DNA from 3 places in the Pseudoalteromonas sp. NSLLW218 genome. Region 3 is predicted to be linked to each of the others. Evidence: predicted binding sites of a transcription regulator. Region 3 holds the regulator's gene; each other region holds the start of a gene.
What was found. The regulator FliA, encoded in region 3, starts transcription of late flagellar genes. The targets are predictions, from matches to a motif close to CTAAAGNTNNNNNNNNNNNNGCCGATA.
Positions count from the first base shown of each region.

Region 1: I6E80_RS19820 (DUF5610 domain-containing protein) is a predicted target of FliA. The motif match lies at 1,965-1,991, and genes of this name have one in related genera.
Region 2: pomA (flagellar motor protein PomA) is a predicted target of FliA. The motif match lies at 798-824, and genes of this name have one in related genera.

Region 1 is NZ_JADYWO010000019.1:910-6,477, forward strand. It holds gene murI (glutamate racemase) at 1-730, opposite strand, end outside; gene I6E80_RS19820 (DUF5610 domain-containing protein) at 796-1,935, opposite strand; gene trmA (tRNA (uridine(54)-C5)-methyltransferase TrmA) at 2,098-3,195, shown strand; gene I6E80_RS19830 (thiol:disulfide interchange protein DsbA/DsbL) at 3,262-3,900, opposite strand; gene I6E80_RS19835 (thiol:disulfide interchange protein DsbA/DsbL) at 3,917-4,540, opposite strand; gene I6E80_RS19840 (serine/threonine protein kinase) at 4,573-5,547, opposite strand.
Region 2 is NZ_JADYWO010000013.1:2,818-8,385, reverse strand. It holds gene ispA ((2E,6E)-farnesyl diphosphate synthase) at 1-317, opposite strand, end outside; gene I6E80_RS17430 (exodeoxyribonuclease VII small subunit) at 320-562, opposite strand; gene pomA (flagellar motor protein PomA) at 884-1,651, shown strand; gene I6E80_RS17420 (flagellar motor protein MotB) at 1,654-2,574, shown strand; gene I6E80_RS17415 (hypothetical protein) at 2,787-3,293, shown strand; gene I6E80_RS17410 (DNA topoisomerase III) at 3,339-5,279, shown strand; gene I6E80_RS17405 (M20 family metallopeptidase) at 5,418-5,568, opposite strand, start outside.
Region 3 is NZ_JADYWO010000007.1:266,876-272,443, forward strand. It holds gene I6E80_RS12915 (chemotaxis protein CheA) at 1-1,933, opposite strand, end outside; gene I6E80_RS12920 (protein phosphatase CheZ) at 1,949-2,722, opposite strand; gene cheY (chemotaxis response regulator CheY) at 2,740-3,123, opposite strand; gene I6E80_RS12930 (RNA polymerase sigma factor FliA) at 3,164-3,874, opposite strand; gene I6E80_RS12935 (MinD/ParA family protein) at 3,901-4,761, opposite strand; gene flhF (flagellar biosynthesis protein FlhF) at 4,754-5,568, opposite strand, start outside.

The sequences.
Region 1 (5,568 bases), on a different contig from region 3:
CAGCCGTTGCATAATATTGCAGCGGCTTTTTTATGTCTGTCAGTTTATTCATATGTAAGTTAAGTTGCTTAAGTAGGTAGTCGACTCTATTTGCTATCGCTACACCTGAATCAAGTAATTTAACCTTTCCTTCAAAATACTGACTAATAGGCTCTGCTAGTATTGGAAAGTGCGTACATCCTAATACAAGTACATCTATGGTTTTGTCTATATGTAGGTCATCAAGCACTTGATGCAACTTGTTTATATCCAAGGACTCTGTAAAAAAGTATTGCTCAGCTAAAGTTACTAACTCCACACTACTATATAGATTAACGATTACATTACGTGCATGTTCAGCAATTAATGTTTTAGTGTATGAACTGGCGACCGTGGCTGGTGTGGCTAATAAGCCAATATGATTTGAACGTGTTAACTCTGCCGCAGGCTTTATTGCTGGCACAACGCCTACAATAGGAATATCCGTAATTTGACGAACAGCACTAAGTGCAGATGTAGAAGCGGTATTACACGCTATTACAATTAAATCAACGCTAAGCGTATTAGCTTTGATGAAATGAATAAGTGAGCATAATCGGTTAATGATTGTCTGCTGGGATTGAGCACCATAAGGTAGTAAAGCATTATCCATAAAATAACTGTACTGAGCATTTGGGATACTGTGCTTTATATGCTCAAGTACAGTAGTTCCACCAATACCTGAATCAAAGACCATTATATGCGCTGACAAACTACTGTTCCCACTTTACTTTAAGAACGGCAGTTTGCCATGAGGTATTTATAAAAGAAAGTAGTTTAACTTTGCGTGGTTTCTAAATCAGCAAGATCGTCGGCTGCTGAATTTAACTGATTAAGGTTTTCGAACATAGACTTTGTGTAATCTACTAACTTATCTATTTGTTCCTGATCTTGATTTAACCACTGTAGAATGCCAGCTAGTTGATTTTGTAATCCAAGTTCGCCCGCTTTTTCAAAAGCATTTTTAAGGTCATCATTAAAGGGAGCTAAGCCCTCTGATACTTGTTTTTCTGGTGCTGGTTTATATTCTTCATAGCTTTTAACTGTGGCTATTGTTTTTGTTTGGCGTAAATCCATAGAAAAAGCCACCAGCTGGTCACTGTCTAAACTCAGCTCTTGAGCTTGTTCAAATGCTTCATCCAGGTCACCACCAAAAAATGTTTTACTTAAATCTTGTAAATCTTCCATCATCGCATTAATAGCTTCTTGCTCTTGCTCGTTTAAGTCACCATTAACCGACATCGAAAATGATACCTGTCGAGATTGCGATGATGAGCTTGCAAACGACTCGCTATTACTGTTTTGCTGATAGCCGCTTGCCGATTGAGATTCAAATGCATCTGCAAAGCTGATACTTACCTCATCACCTTCTGCGGTGGTAAATTTATACTCTGCATTACTCGTCATACTGACATATTGAGCCTGGCTTATATTTACGCTGGCAGGTTGTGGGTTAAATAATGACTCTTCAAACTCATCAAGCCCATTGTAAATACCCTCTTTAGATTTATTAATGCCCTCTTCCATGTCGTCATTAAATACGCCAGTTCCTTTGAGCTCATCAACCGCGTCATCGATCCCTATTTGGACTCCTTTGCGCGCGTCGCCTAACATATCTTTGAGCTTTTCGTCATCAGCGCCGTTAGCTTTTGCTTTATTAACAGCACTACTTACAAAATCGAGTACGTTTTTTACTATTTCATCAAAATCAAATAGTGGTTTATCTGCTTTTTTTTCTGCGATAGGTAATCCAAGCTGCTCAGCCATTTTATCGCCAAGCACCTTTGCGGCCAACTCTCGACCTCGTTGTTGATAGCTATCCTGAGGAGACGTAATTGTAGGTTGCTGTATATCAGCTTTATTGTTGAATTTATTGATGTTGTTGTTTGGCGTAAAGCCATAATTACCTATTTTCATGATTCGTCTCCTAAGCGTGCGTAGTTTATTATCGGCTATAACACTAAAAACTAAAGTACAATGTTCAATAAAACAGCATAAATGCTAGCCAAAACTAGACAAATACGCAGCGCTCCCTACAATAGCGCCGATAAACAGATCTTAGATAAGGTAGTAGCGTTAATGGCAGTTATTAAAATAGATACCACACAGTACCAAGCGCAGTTAAGTGAAAAAGAGCAGCGTATTAGTGCACAGTTCCAACGTTTTGGTGTGGAGCAATTAGAAGTATTTAGCTCAGAGCCAACTAACTACCGCCAACGTGCTGAATTTAGAGTATGGCACGATGGTGACGATCTGTTTCACATTATGTTTGATCAACAAACAAAAGAAAAAATCCGTGTTGATACATTTGATCCCGCAGCGCCTCTAGTAGGTGAAATAATGCAGGTGATGATTGAGCATCTTAAGCCTTGTGAAATATTACGTCGTAAGTTATTTCAAATCGATTACCTATCAACGCTAAGCGGTGAAATTTTAGTAAGCTTGCTTTATCACAAACCACTTGATGATGAATGGTTAAGTGAAATTAAAGCGCTTAAAGAAAAACTAAGCAGTAAATACAAAATTGACTTTATAGGCCGCGCTCGCAAACAAAAAGAAGTGCTGGGTGATGACTTTGTAACTGAGCGTTTAACAGTTAATGGTCAAGAGCTTATTTATCAACAAGTAGAAAATAGCTTTACTCAGCCTAATGCAAAAGTAAATATTAATATGTTGGAGTGGGCACAAGATTTATGTAAGCCACTTAAAAATGATTTATTAGAACTTTATTGCGGTAACGGAAACTTTTCTATTGCGCTAGCAGGCTCTTTTAATAAAGTATTAGCGACGGAAATATCAAAATCATCTGTTCATTCTGCTCAATACAATATTGCTAAAAATAACGTAGAGAACTTAGATATTATTCGTATGTCTAGTGAAGAGTTTACTCAAGCAATGAATGGCGAACGTACTTTTTCTCGTTTAGACGGTATTGATCTTAAAAGCTATGACTGCCAAACCATATTAGTTGATCCACCGCGCGCAGGCATGGATGAATTAACGTGTGACTTAGTGGCTAACTACGAAAGCATAATTTATATATCGTGTAATCCAGAAACCCTTGAGCGTGACCTTGATCACTTAACACGTACGCACAACGTTAAGCGCTTTGCTATATTTGATCAGTTCCCTTATACGCATCACATTGAGTCGGGTGTTTTCTTACAGCGTAAATAAATACGCTCAGTAAACGTTGCCCATAAAAAAAAGCTCCCTGAGGAGCTTTTTTAGTTTTAGCTAAATTTATTTGCTAGCTAAATAATTAATCAGTTTACCAATGTCTTCTGGCTCAGTAATACCCGACTCACGACCTAGGTTTAATTTATACTTACCATTTACAATAAATGTAGGTACGCCACGTAGTGCGCCTTTTTCTTTGAAGTAGTCCTGATCGCGTTTCATTTTAGAGCTCAGCGTACGTACCGAGAAGCTTTTGAAAAGTTTATCAAACTTATCGCCATCAACGCCCTGTGCTACAAATATATCTTTTACATCTGCAAGCTCATTAAATTTAGCGCGCTTGGTATGGATATGATTAAAGATTGCAGAGACAATTTTATCTTTTTGCGGAAGCACTTCTGCAGTAGCAAGTGCCTGGCTCATCATCTGTTGATTTTCAGGGTCACGTACACCTACAAAATCAACATGGCTCTTTTTAAATTTAACGTTTTTATCAAGCTTAGGCTTAAATTCACCAATTAATGCTTCCATGTTATTACATGCAGGGCAGTAAAATGAGAAAAACTCTTTAATTTCTGGCTTTTTAGTTGCTCGCTCAGAAACCACATCGTAATGCACGCCCTCTTCGTACGTTGCTGCAAAGCTTGTTGCCGCCATAGGAAGTAGTACTGCAAGCAAACCTGCTTTAACTAATTTAATCATTATTATGCTCCGAAATTTATAGTGCTAATAAAAACGCTACTAACTCATCAAGTTCTTTTTGGTTTTTGATGGTATTGAGGTTTATTTTATATTTATCGTTAACAATAAAAGTAGGTACACCTGTAAGTGCGCCTAATTTTGAATATTTATTTTGTTTGTTTTGCATTGCTTGCTCAGCCGAAATAACTGGCATGCTTGCAATTTCTTGATCAAACGTTGCGCTATCAATACCGTTTACTTCAAGTAATTTTTTAACGTCTTTCATTTCAGTTAAAGGAGCACGCTGAACATGAATACTTTTAAAAATTTGATCGCTAATACTCTGCGCCTGACCATGCTGCTTAGCAATTAAGTAGGCAAAGCTTAAATTACTTTGTGCTTGTGGTGACACGCCACCTAAAAAGTTCACGTGGTTTTTAATAAACTCAGCACCTTCTGGTAGGCCTTGTTCAATTGCTTTTGCTACGGGTTCAAACTTAAAACAATGTGGACAGTAAAATGAGAAAAACTCGGTTACTTGTGGCGATGTACTTTTGTCTACATCAATAACAGTGTATTGATTATCAACTTCAAACTGTGCAGCAAGTGCTGCAAATGGTAAACATAAAAGTAATAAACTCAGTTTTAATTTTTTAAGCATGTATATCTCGTGTACTTGTTTTAAATAAAAGATTACGGCAATAACTTTAACGGTGCTTCTTGCAGTGCTGCAAGTTGCTCCTTCAATGCTAAAATTTGTTGCTCCCAGTATTTGTCATCAGCAAACCATGTAAAGTTCCGCACAAAGGCAGGATCGCTCCATCGTTTAGCTACCCATCCCATATAATGGATAATACGCATCGCTCGCAGCGGTTCAATTAATTTGAGTTGAGAGTGATCAAAATCACAAAACTCTTCATACGCATTCACAAGGGTATCTAACTGTAACAGTTGCGTCGCTCTATCGCCACTGAGCATCATCCATAGATCTTGGATTGCAGGACCTTGGCGACTATCATCTAAATCTACAAACATGAGCGCATCCCCTGCCCACAAAATATTGCCAACGTGACAGTCACCATGTAAGCGAATACTTTGTACATCTTTATACTGTTTTTGCGCCTGCTCTATCACTAAATCTAAAATAGTGTAAAAGGCGGTATTTATTCCCATAGGCACTAAATTACTTTTTTGAAGATGAACTTTGGCTGTATGCAAATATTCATCACAGGTAACTGTTGGCCTGTAAGTAAAAGGTTTTGTTTTAGCCACTTGGTGCATACGGCCAATTAAACGCCCCATTACATCAAGCTGATCTAAGTTATCAACCTCAAATAAACGCCCACCTACACTTGGAAACAACACAAACAAATAACCTTCGTGTTCAAACAAGCTTTGCCCATTATATAAAATAGGGGCAACAACAGGTACTTCCGCTTCAGCCAGTTCAAATGCAAAGTCATGCTCTTCTTGAATTTGCTCTTTACTCCAGCGCTCTGGGCGATAAAACTTCACTACGTAACGCAGACCATCATCGGCTTTAAATTGGTACACTCTGTTTTCATAGCTATTGAGTGCCAACAAACCAGATTCGGCGTACACACCTACGCTTTCTATTGCATCGAGTATTAGGTCAGGTGTTAAGTCAATAAAACTAAATTTACTCATACTCTTCTTATATAAAATAAA
Region 2 (5,568 bases), on a different contig from region 3:
CCAAATTCTATGTGACAAGTAGGGCGTCCGCGACGTAAATCGTCATCGTCCATTGCAGGTAAGTCGTCATGAACTAACGAATAGCTATGAATGCACTCAATTGCAGCAGCAAGTACGTTTAAGTCTTGTTGGTTTGCGCCTAGCATTTTACCTGTGGCATAAACTAAAAATGGACGTAATCTTTTACCCCCATTAAATAATCCATACTGGGTGGCGTTCTTTACAGTTTCTTCTGTATCGAGAGGCTGTTTAAAATGCAGTTGTAAAGTTGCTACTACATCTTTTTGAGCACGTTCAATATGATTTTTTATGCTCACAGCTATTCCATATCACTATCAAAATTTGTAAGTACTGACTTTTCGCCATTCCCCATCAAAATTGATACTTTTTGCTCTGCTTGCTGTAATTTCCCTGATGAAGCACTTGCTAATGCAATTCCACGCTCAAATTGCTTTAACGATTGCTCAAGCGATAAGTCACCTTGTTCCATGTCACTAACGATTGTAGATAATTCTTCTAGTGCTTGTTCGAAACTTAAGTTTTCAGGTTTTTTAGTCGCCATCTTTATTTCAGCTTACATAATAAATTTAGGGGTCAATTTTAGGGGGAATGCTAAACTAGGTCAAAGGATGATATTGGTTTTTTACCTTTATCACGTTAAATTATATTTCAAGTGCATTAATAAAGCCTTAATAGCGGTCTGTTGATTTAATAAATCAATTGATAATTAGGTAGCCTCTATAACTTGATCTAAGATAGTGCTAAAGGCTGCTTTTTATGTTTATTTATAAAAATGGCTTAAGCAATTCAATATGTTGCCGATAAGCAGTTAATAATAAAAGTTTATGATAAGGCCATTAAGCATGAAACTTCTGGAGGATATGTGGATTTAGCAACCATAATTGGGATCCTAGGCGCAATTGGCTTAATTGTCATGTCTATGTTTATGAGTAGTAGCGGCGAAATGGCTATGTTTGCCGATGCCCCTTCAAGTGTAATTGTATTTGGTGGTTCGCTCTTTATTGTTTTATCAAACTTCACCATGTCGCAATTTTTGGGGATAGGTAAAGTTGTTGCTAAAGCGTTTATGTTTAAAATTGAAACGCCAGAAGAACTTATTGAAAAAGCTGTAGAGCTTGCTGATTCAGCTCGTAAAGGAGGCTTTTTAGCACTCGAAGAAGCTGAAATCCCAAATCCATTTATGCGCAAAGGCGTCGACATGCTTGTTGACGGACATGATGCAGATGTAGTTCGCGCTACACTTCAAAAAGATATTTCTCTAACCACGACTCGCCATGAAATGGGCGCAGGTTTATTTAAGTCATTAGCCGATATAGCACCAGCAATGGGAATGATTGGCACCCTAATTGGCTTAGTTGCAATGTTATCTAACATGGATGACCCAAAAGCAATTGGCCCGGCAATGGCGGTAGCACTATTAACAACTTTATATGGCGCGTTTTTAGCTAATGTTGTAGCAATCCCAATTCAGGTAAAACTTGAACTGCGTAAAGACGAAGAAGCTATGAATCAACGTTTAATTTTAGATGCTATTTTAGGTATTCAAGATGGTCAAAATCCAAAAGTAATCGAAGGTATTTTGAAAAATTACTTAGCTGAATCTAAGCGCAAAGTAGATACCGAGGAGTAACTATGTCTGATCAAGAGTGCAAATGTCCACCACCAGGCTTACCTGCATGGATGGGAACTTTTGCCGATTTAATGTCATTATTAATGTGCTTCTTTGTACTCTTGCTTGCGTTTTCAGAAATGGATGTACTTAAATTTAAACAAATAGCAGGCTCAATGAAGTTTGCTTTTGGTGTACAGAATAAAATTGAAGTAAAAGATATCCCCAAAGGTACCTCTGTTATTGCCATGGAGTTTACTCCAGGTAAACCAGAACCAACCCCAATAGAAACCATTCAGCAACAAACTGTAGAAATGACCCAGCAAATGCTTGAATTTCAAGCAGGTGATGAAAGCTCCGCTGGTGGTAGGCAAGAGCAGCGAGGAGATAAACGAGGGGGGGAATCTCGTAGCACATCGCAAGAACAATCGTCAGAGCAAGCAACTTCAGCTGCCGATCAGGAACAAACTAACGAGCTTGTTAAAAAAATAGCGCAGCAGCTTGAAAAGCAAATTATAGATGGTGCAATAGAGCTTGAATCTTTAGGGCAGCAAATTATTATTCGTATTCGTGAAAATGGTTCATTTCCCTCAGGGAGTGCGTTTTTACAACCTAAGTTTAAACCTATTATTCAAGATATTGGTGTGCTGTTAAAGGATGTACCTGGTGAAATTACTGTTTCGGGACATACCGACGATTTTCAGGTTTCAAATGAGTTATATATTAATAATTGGGACTTATCGTCAAAGCGTGCTGTAGCAGTAGCAAGCGAACTGCAAACAGTGCAAGGGTTTGATAAAAATCGGATGATGGTAGTAGGGCGCGCTGATACTCGTCCACTTGTTCCAAACGATTCAAATGAAGATCGCCGAAGAAACCGTCGGGTAGAAATATCAATCCTGCAAGGTAAGGCTAAAGAGTCTGCTCCTATTGATGTGCGCTAAGTTATTGCTTGTGTTATATTTCACTATGTTTGTTTTAATTTAAGGTACTTAATTGCCTTAAGTATCTTGGCAATTTCATCATTTTAGCTTACAGTACATTTCCTTAACATATGTAATGGAGTGCCTGTGAAAATAATCAATAAATATTGCGACATGCCGGGTAATGGTGATGGTACTGATGACGATAAAAAAACAAAATAGGGCAGAGTATTTTGCCTGAATGGTTTTTATATATTGTTAGTATTTTAAGCAAAAGCTGGGTTTTAATGCTAAGTCCGGCTATTTTTATATTTTTTGTATTTAAAGATCGCCTAGCCTTTCGATTTGTATTACTTACCGCAGCTTTTTTCCTCTTTGGTAACCTAACTGCTTCAAGCCTACGAGCGTTTGATGACATTTATATTTATCGTTATTTAGTTTGGGCGATCACAGATATTATTTGGATGGCACTCATAGCTTACTGGGGTATAAAGGATAAAGTTTATTTATGGCAATGTGTTATTGGGCAACTAGTTGTTATTGGCGCACCTATATTACAACTATTCCGATTAGTTGATCGCCATTTGTGGGATTTAGCTTACAGTACCGTTATTTATCAGACCCTAATGCCATTTATCAATATTGCCACGGTGGTTGTATGCTATTTACCTTTAATTATCCTTTTCACTAAGCAAGGTAGTGTAAGGTCAAAAATAGAAAACTCCCCACCTTCAAAATAGCTGTGCTAAACTACTGTTTATATAAACAGTGAGTGAGCGACTCCCATGAAACTCTACATTGCAGAAAAACCATCACTAGGCAGAGCAATTGCTGATGCCTTACCAAAACCACATAAAAAACATGATGGTTATATAGAAGTCGCTAATGGCGATTGTGTATCGTGGTGTATTGGGCATTTGCTAGAACAAGCAGAACCCGATGACTATGATGAGTGCTTTAAAAAATGGCAGTTTGAACACTTACCTATAATACCTGAACAGTGGAAGTTAAAAGCCAAAACCAAAACTCGCAAACAGCTCACTGTTTTAAAAAAATTAATTAAACAGGCCTCGCAACTTATTCACGCTGGCGATCCAGACCGTGAAGGCCAGCTACTAGTCGATCAAGTAATAGAAGAAGCCAAAATAAGTCAGGCTAAAAAGCAGAGTACGCAACGTTTACTCATTAGTGATTTAAATTTGTCCGCAGTAAAAAAATCACTGGGTACTATGCGCTCTAATCGAGATTTTATTCCGTTAAGTGTATCTGCCTTAGCGCGCTCCCGTGCTGATTGGCTATTTGGTATGAATTTAACGCGTGCATATACGTTAGCAGGGCAAAAAGCAGGGTTTGGTAATGTACTTTCGGTAGGGCGAGTACAAACCCCTATTCTAGGTCTTGTTGTTAATAGAGATAACGAAATAGCACACTTTGTGTCTAGGCCTTTTTACGATGTATTAGCGCATTTGCTTACTCCAGATAATCAACCTTTCGCTGCTAAGTGGATCCCTAGTAAAGCATGTGAGCCACACCAAGATGAAGAAGGGCGAATACTTAATAAAGCACTTGCAGAAAATGTTGCATCACGTATTACAAAGCAAAATGCTGAGCTTACGGCACTTGAGCAAAAACAAAAAAAGCAAAGTGCTCCATTACCTTATAATTTATCTGCTCTGCAAATAGATGCAGCTAAAGCATTTGGCATGCCTGCTCAAAAAGTGTTAGATATTTGCCAAATACTTTATGAACGACATAAATTAATAACTTACCCGCGTTCAGATAATCGTTATTTACCCAAAGATCACCATCAAGAAGCATCCGCTATTTTTAAGGCAATAATTGCTAATGGTGGTCAAAGTAGTGAATTAGTAAATGGGGCTGATGTAAAAAAGCGTAGTAAATGTTTTAACGATTCAAAAGTGGCTGCGCATCATGCCATTGTGCCAACAGCTAAACAGTTAAAGTCAGCGAGTTTGAGCGGTGACGAAGCGAAGGTATATCAATTAATAAGCCGCCATTACTTAATTCAGTTTTATCCCGACTATATATATAACGAAACTAAAGCAGAGATAACAATTGCTGGCGGATTATTTAAAGCAAATGCAAAACAAGATGTAAGCTTAGGCTTTAAGGTATTAATGGGTAAGTCTGAACTAAAAGATGAAGCTACGTTACCTCCTTTAACAAAAGGTATGTCTCTTTTTTGTGAGCAAGGCGAAGTAGTCGAAAAGCATACATCACCCCCTGCTTATTTTACCGATGCTACATTATTGGCTGCGATGACGGGCATTAGCCGTTACGTTAAAGATCCACAAATTAAAAAAGTATTAAAAGACACAGATGGTTTAGGTACGGAGGCAACACGTGCGGGAATAATTGAGTTGCTATTTAAACGGCGTTTTTTAAAGCGTGAAGGTAAGTCAATTAGAGCGACCGAAACAGGGCTTGCACTTATTAGCGTATTACCGCAAGGTTTAGCGAGTCCTGATTTAACCGCAAAGTGGGAATCGAGTTTAGGTGATATTGCGCAGCAAGTAATGAGTTATCAGCAATTTTTGCAACCGTTACTGGCTGATCTAAATGGGTTTGTACAATTAGCAGCAAACTGTGATAACAATGCATTTGCAAGGTTGCCAAAAATCTCACCTAAAAAACGTTTTGCTAAACGAGGTGGAAAAGCGACCTTTAAAAAGTCGAGTTATAAAAAAAGCTCTGTTGCTTGTTAACTACAGAGCTATTTTATTAAACGATATTGCTTAATGTTGAATTGGTATTACTTAACCTGACTGGCCTATTGCAAATAGTTCAACGCAGTTAGCGCTGAAAATAGCTGCTTGAGATAGATTTATTATCCAGAATTTAGGTTACTTATTAAATAAACCAACAGCAGCGTTACTCATTGCTTTTATTCCGGTAGGAATGGCAACTTTGTAATCTGGTGCAAATTTACTAGAGTGTAGGGAAGGGAGTACTTCACCTGTTTTTATCGAATCTGCATATTGTGCTTGGTTTACG
Region 3 (5,568 bases):
TTTTACGCACAATAATTGTTAATTGCCCATCTACCACATTTGTTTTCGTTAAATCTAAGTTGAATATCTCACTAACACCAGCAAGTGGTAACGCAAATGTTTGTGCGCCAACAATGACCATTAAGGTTGGTAATATAGCTAAGGTAAGTGGTACTTTAATCTCTAAAATAGTACCGACGCCTAACTCAGATTGAATACTTACAGAACCGTTTAATTGGGTGATTTTAGTTTTCACCACATCCATTCCAACACCACGGCCTGAAATATCAGATATTTCTTCTTTTGTAGAAAAGCCGGGTGCAAAAATCAAGTTATATGCTTCAGTGTCAGAAAGTCGACTTGCTTGGTCGTGATCAAGCACACCTTTACTAATTGCTATTTTTTTCAGTTTTTCAGCATCCATACCTGCGCCATCATCTTTAATGGTAAGCAAGATATGGTCACCTTCTTGAGACGCTGATAAAGTTACATTACCTGTTCTCGGCTTTCCTGCAGCCTCACGAACAGCTGGCATTTCGATACCATGGTCAACTGAGTTTCGAACTAAATGCACAAGAGGATCGGCAAGGGCTTCAACCAAGTTTTTATCTAAATCAGTTTCTTCACCTACAAGTTTTAGGTCAATATCTTTGTTTAAGCTGCGAGCTAAATCGCGAACCACGCGAGGGAAACGACCAAATACCTTTTTAATTGGTTGCATTCGCGTTTGCATAACCGCACCTTGAATATCAGCAGTCACCACATCTAAGTTAGAGATTGCTTTACCCATGGCTTCACTGTCTGAGTTAGTAGCTAAACTAACCAAACGGTTTCGTACCAGTACTAACTCACCAACCATATTCATAATTTGGTCAAGTCGTTTTGTGTCTACACGAACTGTCGTCTCTGCTGCTGGCGGTGCTGATTTTTTAGGCGTTACTGGCGCTGCTTTAGCTACCGGTTTTTCTGCCGGTTTAGAAACGGGTACTTTTGCAGGTTCAGGTTTGCTTGCAGGCACACTCGCTTTTTCAGCTGGTTTAGCAGGAATATTTGGCTGTTTCACCGCAGGAACGCTTTCTGTTGATTTAGGTGCAGTACCTTTGCCATGAAGTTCATCAAGGAGTGCTTCAAACTCATCATCACTAATTTCATCACCTGATAAATTAGAAGTATTTGAGGCTGGTTTAGCTGCATCTACAGGCGCTTTAACTGCGTTATCTTGTTCAGGTGCTTCACTCGCAACCTCACCAAAACTGCCAACACCGTGTAACTCGTCTAATAAGCTGTCAAATTCATCATCAGTAATATCACCATTAAAATCACTACTACTTACTGCTGGCTTTTCAACTACAGGACTTTGACCTTTACCATGTAGTTCATCAAGCAAGTTTTCAAATTCGTCCTCAGTGATTTCATCTATCTCAGCGTCACTAACCGAAGGAGTTCCACTAAATAGTTCATCAAATGCAAACGGATCTTCATCATCAGCTATTGGCGTATCAGCTACTTCATTATGAGGCTGTTCAACTTCAGTTTGTGAAGAGACTCCATTAAGCTCATCTTCTGTTGGGGGTAAGCCCAAAATATGGAGGGTGTGAAGTAATTCAGGATCTGCAGGTTCTGGCTTATCCCTATTTTGAATAGTCGCGAACATTTCATTAATGGTGTCGAGCGCTTGTAAAATAACATCCATTAACTCTGAATTGACAGTTCGCACGCCTTGACGTAATAAATCAAATACGTTTTCAGCGCCATGGCAAGCATCAACAAGTTCTGTCATCGCTAAAAAGCCTGCTCCACCTTTTACAGTGTGAAAGCCTCTAAATATAGCGTTTAGTAACTCTGTATCTTCTGGATTATTTTCCAGTTCAACTAACTGTTCAGATAAAAGCTCTAGGATTTCTCCTGCCTCTACAAGAAAGTCTTGTAAAATATCTTCATCGACTTCAAACATGCAGTTACTCTCCTCTTAGAAGCCCAAACTTGATAAAAGATCATCGACTTCATCTTGATCAGATACAACATCATTACGCGATTCTTTATCAATAATAGGGCCTTCAGGACCTGCTAAAGTTTGTGTGGCAACTGGTTCTTTTATTTTTTGTTGTTCTACTTTATTCGCTGTGTTGTCACTATCATCTTGTTCAGCAAACGCTGTTAAAAGATGAAGTAAGCTTTCTTCTACTTCTCTAACAAGTTCTATAACACGACGAATAACTTGACCCGTTAAGTCTTGATAATCTTGAGCCATTAGTACATTTGTCATTAAGCTTTGAAGCTCATCAGTTTTGTGATGAGAGCTATTCATAAACTTATCGATACTATGGCAAAGTTGTTTAAACTCACCAAGCTCAATCTCGCGACTCATTAAACGATCCCATGTCGGTTTGATATGAGATATTTCATCTGCCAGTTGTTGAGCTATAGGTAAACTAGCCTCAACAGCATCCATTGTTTTATTAGCCGCATTCTCTGTCATTTCTATGACATAATTAAGCCGCTTTTTAGCATCTGGAATAGCATCAGTCGTTATATTAGTTAAGCGAGTATCAAGCTCAAAGCTTTTAAGTGCTTCGTGCAGTTGACGAGTCAACTTCCCAACTTCAGCAAATAATTTAGACTGCTCTTGTGAAGCGGTCTCTAAAATCAACTCATTTGCTTTATCTTGCTCATCGTTTTCTAAAAAAATGACGAGTTGACGAGCTTGTTCTAACGTTATTTGAGGCGCAGCTGGTGCTGACATAAGCCTCTCCCCCATCATTAGCCTAAGCGTTCAAATACTTTTTCTAATTTAGTTTTTAATGTTCCAGCCGTAAACGGCTTAACAATATAACCATTAACGCCAGCTTGCGCTGCAGCTATTATTTGTTCTTTTTTAGCTTCTGCCGTTACCATCAATACAGGGATATGTTTTAACTTATCATCTGCACGAATTGCTCTTAAAAGGTCAATGCCTTGCATTCCAGGCATATTCCAATCTGTAACCACAAAATCAAATACTTGATTTTGTAACATAGGCAAAGCTGTAGACCCGTCATCAGCTTCTTGAACGTTAGTGAAACCTAAGTCACGTAATAGGTTTTTTATAATTCGTCTCATCGTTGAAAAATCATCAACTACAAGAATTTTCATGTTTTTATCCAAAACATCCCCCAGTGAGGTATTAACCTTAGTTTACTTACTACTAGTTTATCCAGTCATTGATTTTAGCTTTAAGCTTAATCATCGCCTGACCATGTATCTGACTTACACGCGATTCGCTTACATCGAGTATATGTCCTATTTCTTTTAAATTCATTTCATCGTTATAGTACAAAGAAAGCACCATTGCATCACGCTCTGGTAATGACTTTATCGCGCTTAGCAAAGACTCATTAAACCGGTCATTTTTAACATTATTAAAAGGTTTGTCTAGCGCTAAATCTTGGCCTACGGGAGTAATAACATCCTCATCGACACCAAGGTCTTCTATGCCTAATACTTTACTGGTATTAACATCATTTAAAATATGATGGTACTCATTGAGCGAAATTTCAAGTTTTTCAGCAACTTCTGTATCTGTTGGTTCGCGGTTCAGACTACTTTCGAGCCCAGTAATTGCTTCTGCAACTTGTCGGCTTTTACGGTGTACTGAACGAGGAGCCCAATCACCACGGCGCATTTCATCAAGCATAGCACCGCGAATACGAATACCAGCAAAGGTCTCAAAGCTTGCACCTTTTGTTGCATCAAAGTTTTTTGAAGCTTCTATTAAACCTATCATTCCTGATTGAATTAAATCATCAAGCTGAACGCTAGGTGGTAATCGAGCAATTAGATGACATGCCACTTTTTTTACAAGTGATGCATGTTTCTCAACAATCACATTTAAGTTTTGTGTTGATTGATATCCCATAGCTCTATTCACCAGTGTTGTCATAATTAGCCGTTTACTAGTTTCTCAATGAAAAACTCTAAATGCCCAGATGGTTGATTTGGTATTGGCCATTTAACTGCTTTTGTTGCCAGTGTTTTAAACGCAAGAGCGGCTGGCGAATTTGGAAAGAGTTCTACGATTACTTTTTGACGACGTGTTGCTTTGCGCATATTTTCGTCATAAGGAACCGTTGCGACTAGCTCCATTGATACATCTAAAAAGCGATCTGTTACTTTAGAAAGCTTTGCAAATAATTCGGTGCCTTCACGCATACTGCGGACCATATTGGCGACAATTTTAAACTTATAAACACCGTGCTCACGGCTTAATACTTTAATAAGTGCGTAAGCATCCGTTATTGATGTTGGTTCATCGCACACGACAACCATTACATCTTGTGCCGCGCGAGAAAAGCTCAGTACCATGTCTGAAATACCTGCGGCGGTATCTACAATTAAAATATCAAATTCGGTATTTAATTCGCTAAACGCACGAATTAGTCCAGCATGCTCAGATGGCGATAACTCCACCATACTTTGCGAACCAGACGTAGCGGGTACAATTTTAATACCTGCTGGGCCTTCAACTAAAATTTCGTCAAGCTCACATTCACCAGACAAAACGTGTGATAAATTACGCTCTACACGTAAACCAAGCATTACATCACAGTTTGCTAAACCTAAGTCAGCATCCAGCACTAATACTCTGTTACCTTGTTGCCCTAGTGCAATAGCTGTATTTAGAGAAACATTTGTTTTCCCTACTCCACCCTTACCACCGGTTACAGCGATAACTTTTACGCCGTTGTTATTGTTTTGACTCATCTTGCGCAGGCCGCTTGCTTGATCTAATACTGTGTTAATCATACATCCCTACTGTACTTGGCGCCACTGCTTGGTGCCTTGAATGTTGTGCTTTTATTCTTTTTAAATACAATTGCTCAGCCTTTTTCACTAGTTTTTCAGCATTTGCAACACGAATATCTTCTGGTACTCGTTGACCGTTAGTAAGATACCCTATTGGAAGACGATTTTGAATCGCAATACTAATAATCTCACCCAAACTCAAAGATTCATCTAACTTAGTGAAAATACAACCACTTAACTGTACTTTTTTAAAGTGGCGTACTGTTTCTTGTAATACATTAATTTGTGCTGTCGCGCTTAGTACTAGGTAGCTGCGAATATCCACACGTTGGTTGCGCATTAACGTGTTTAACTGCTCAGTTAAACGTAAATCTCGTTGGCTCATACCTGCTGTATCAATTAATACTAGACGTTTATTTCGTAAATGATATAAAACTTCAGCTAATTCATTAGCATCTTTAACTTGCTTTACACCACAACCAATAATACGGCCATATGTTGCAAGTTGCTCATAGGCTCCAATTCTGTACGTATCAGTGGTTATTAACGCCACTTTATCAGCGCCATATTTTTGTGCGCCTAACGCTGCAAGCTTAGCCACAGTTGTTGTTTTGCCTACACCGGTCGGACCCACTAATGCATATACACCACCTTGGCGAAGTATTTCATTATTGGTTGTTTGCATTTGATCTTCGACCATCGTTAACAATGCTTTCCAGCCTTGTTGACGAGACACATCATCAGGTACAAAACATGCCATTTGTTGTGCTACTTCTTTATCAATGCCCATACCGACTAAACGATCAA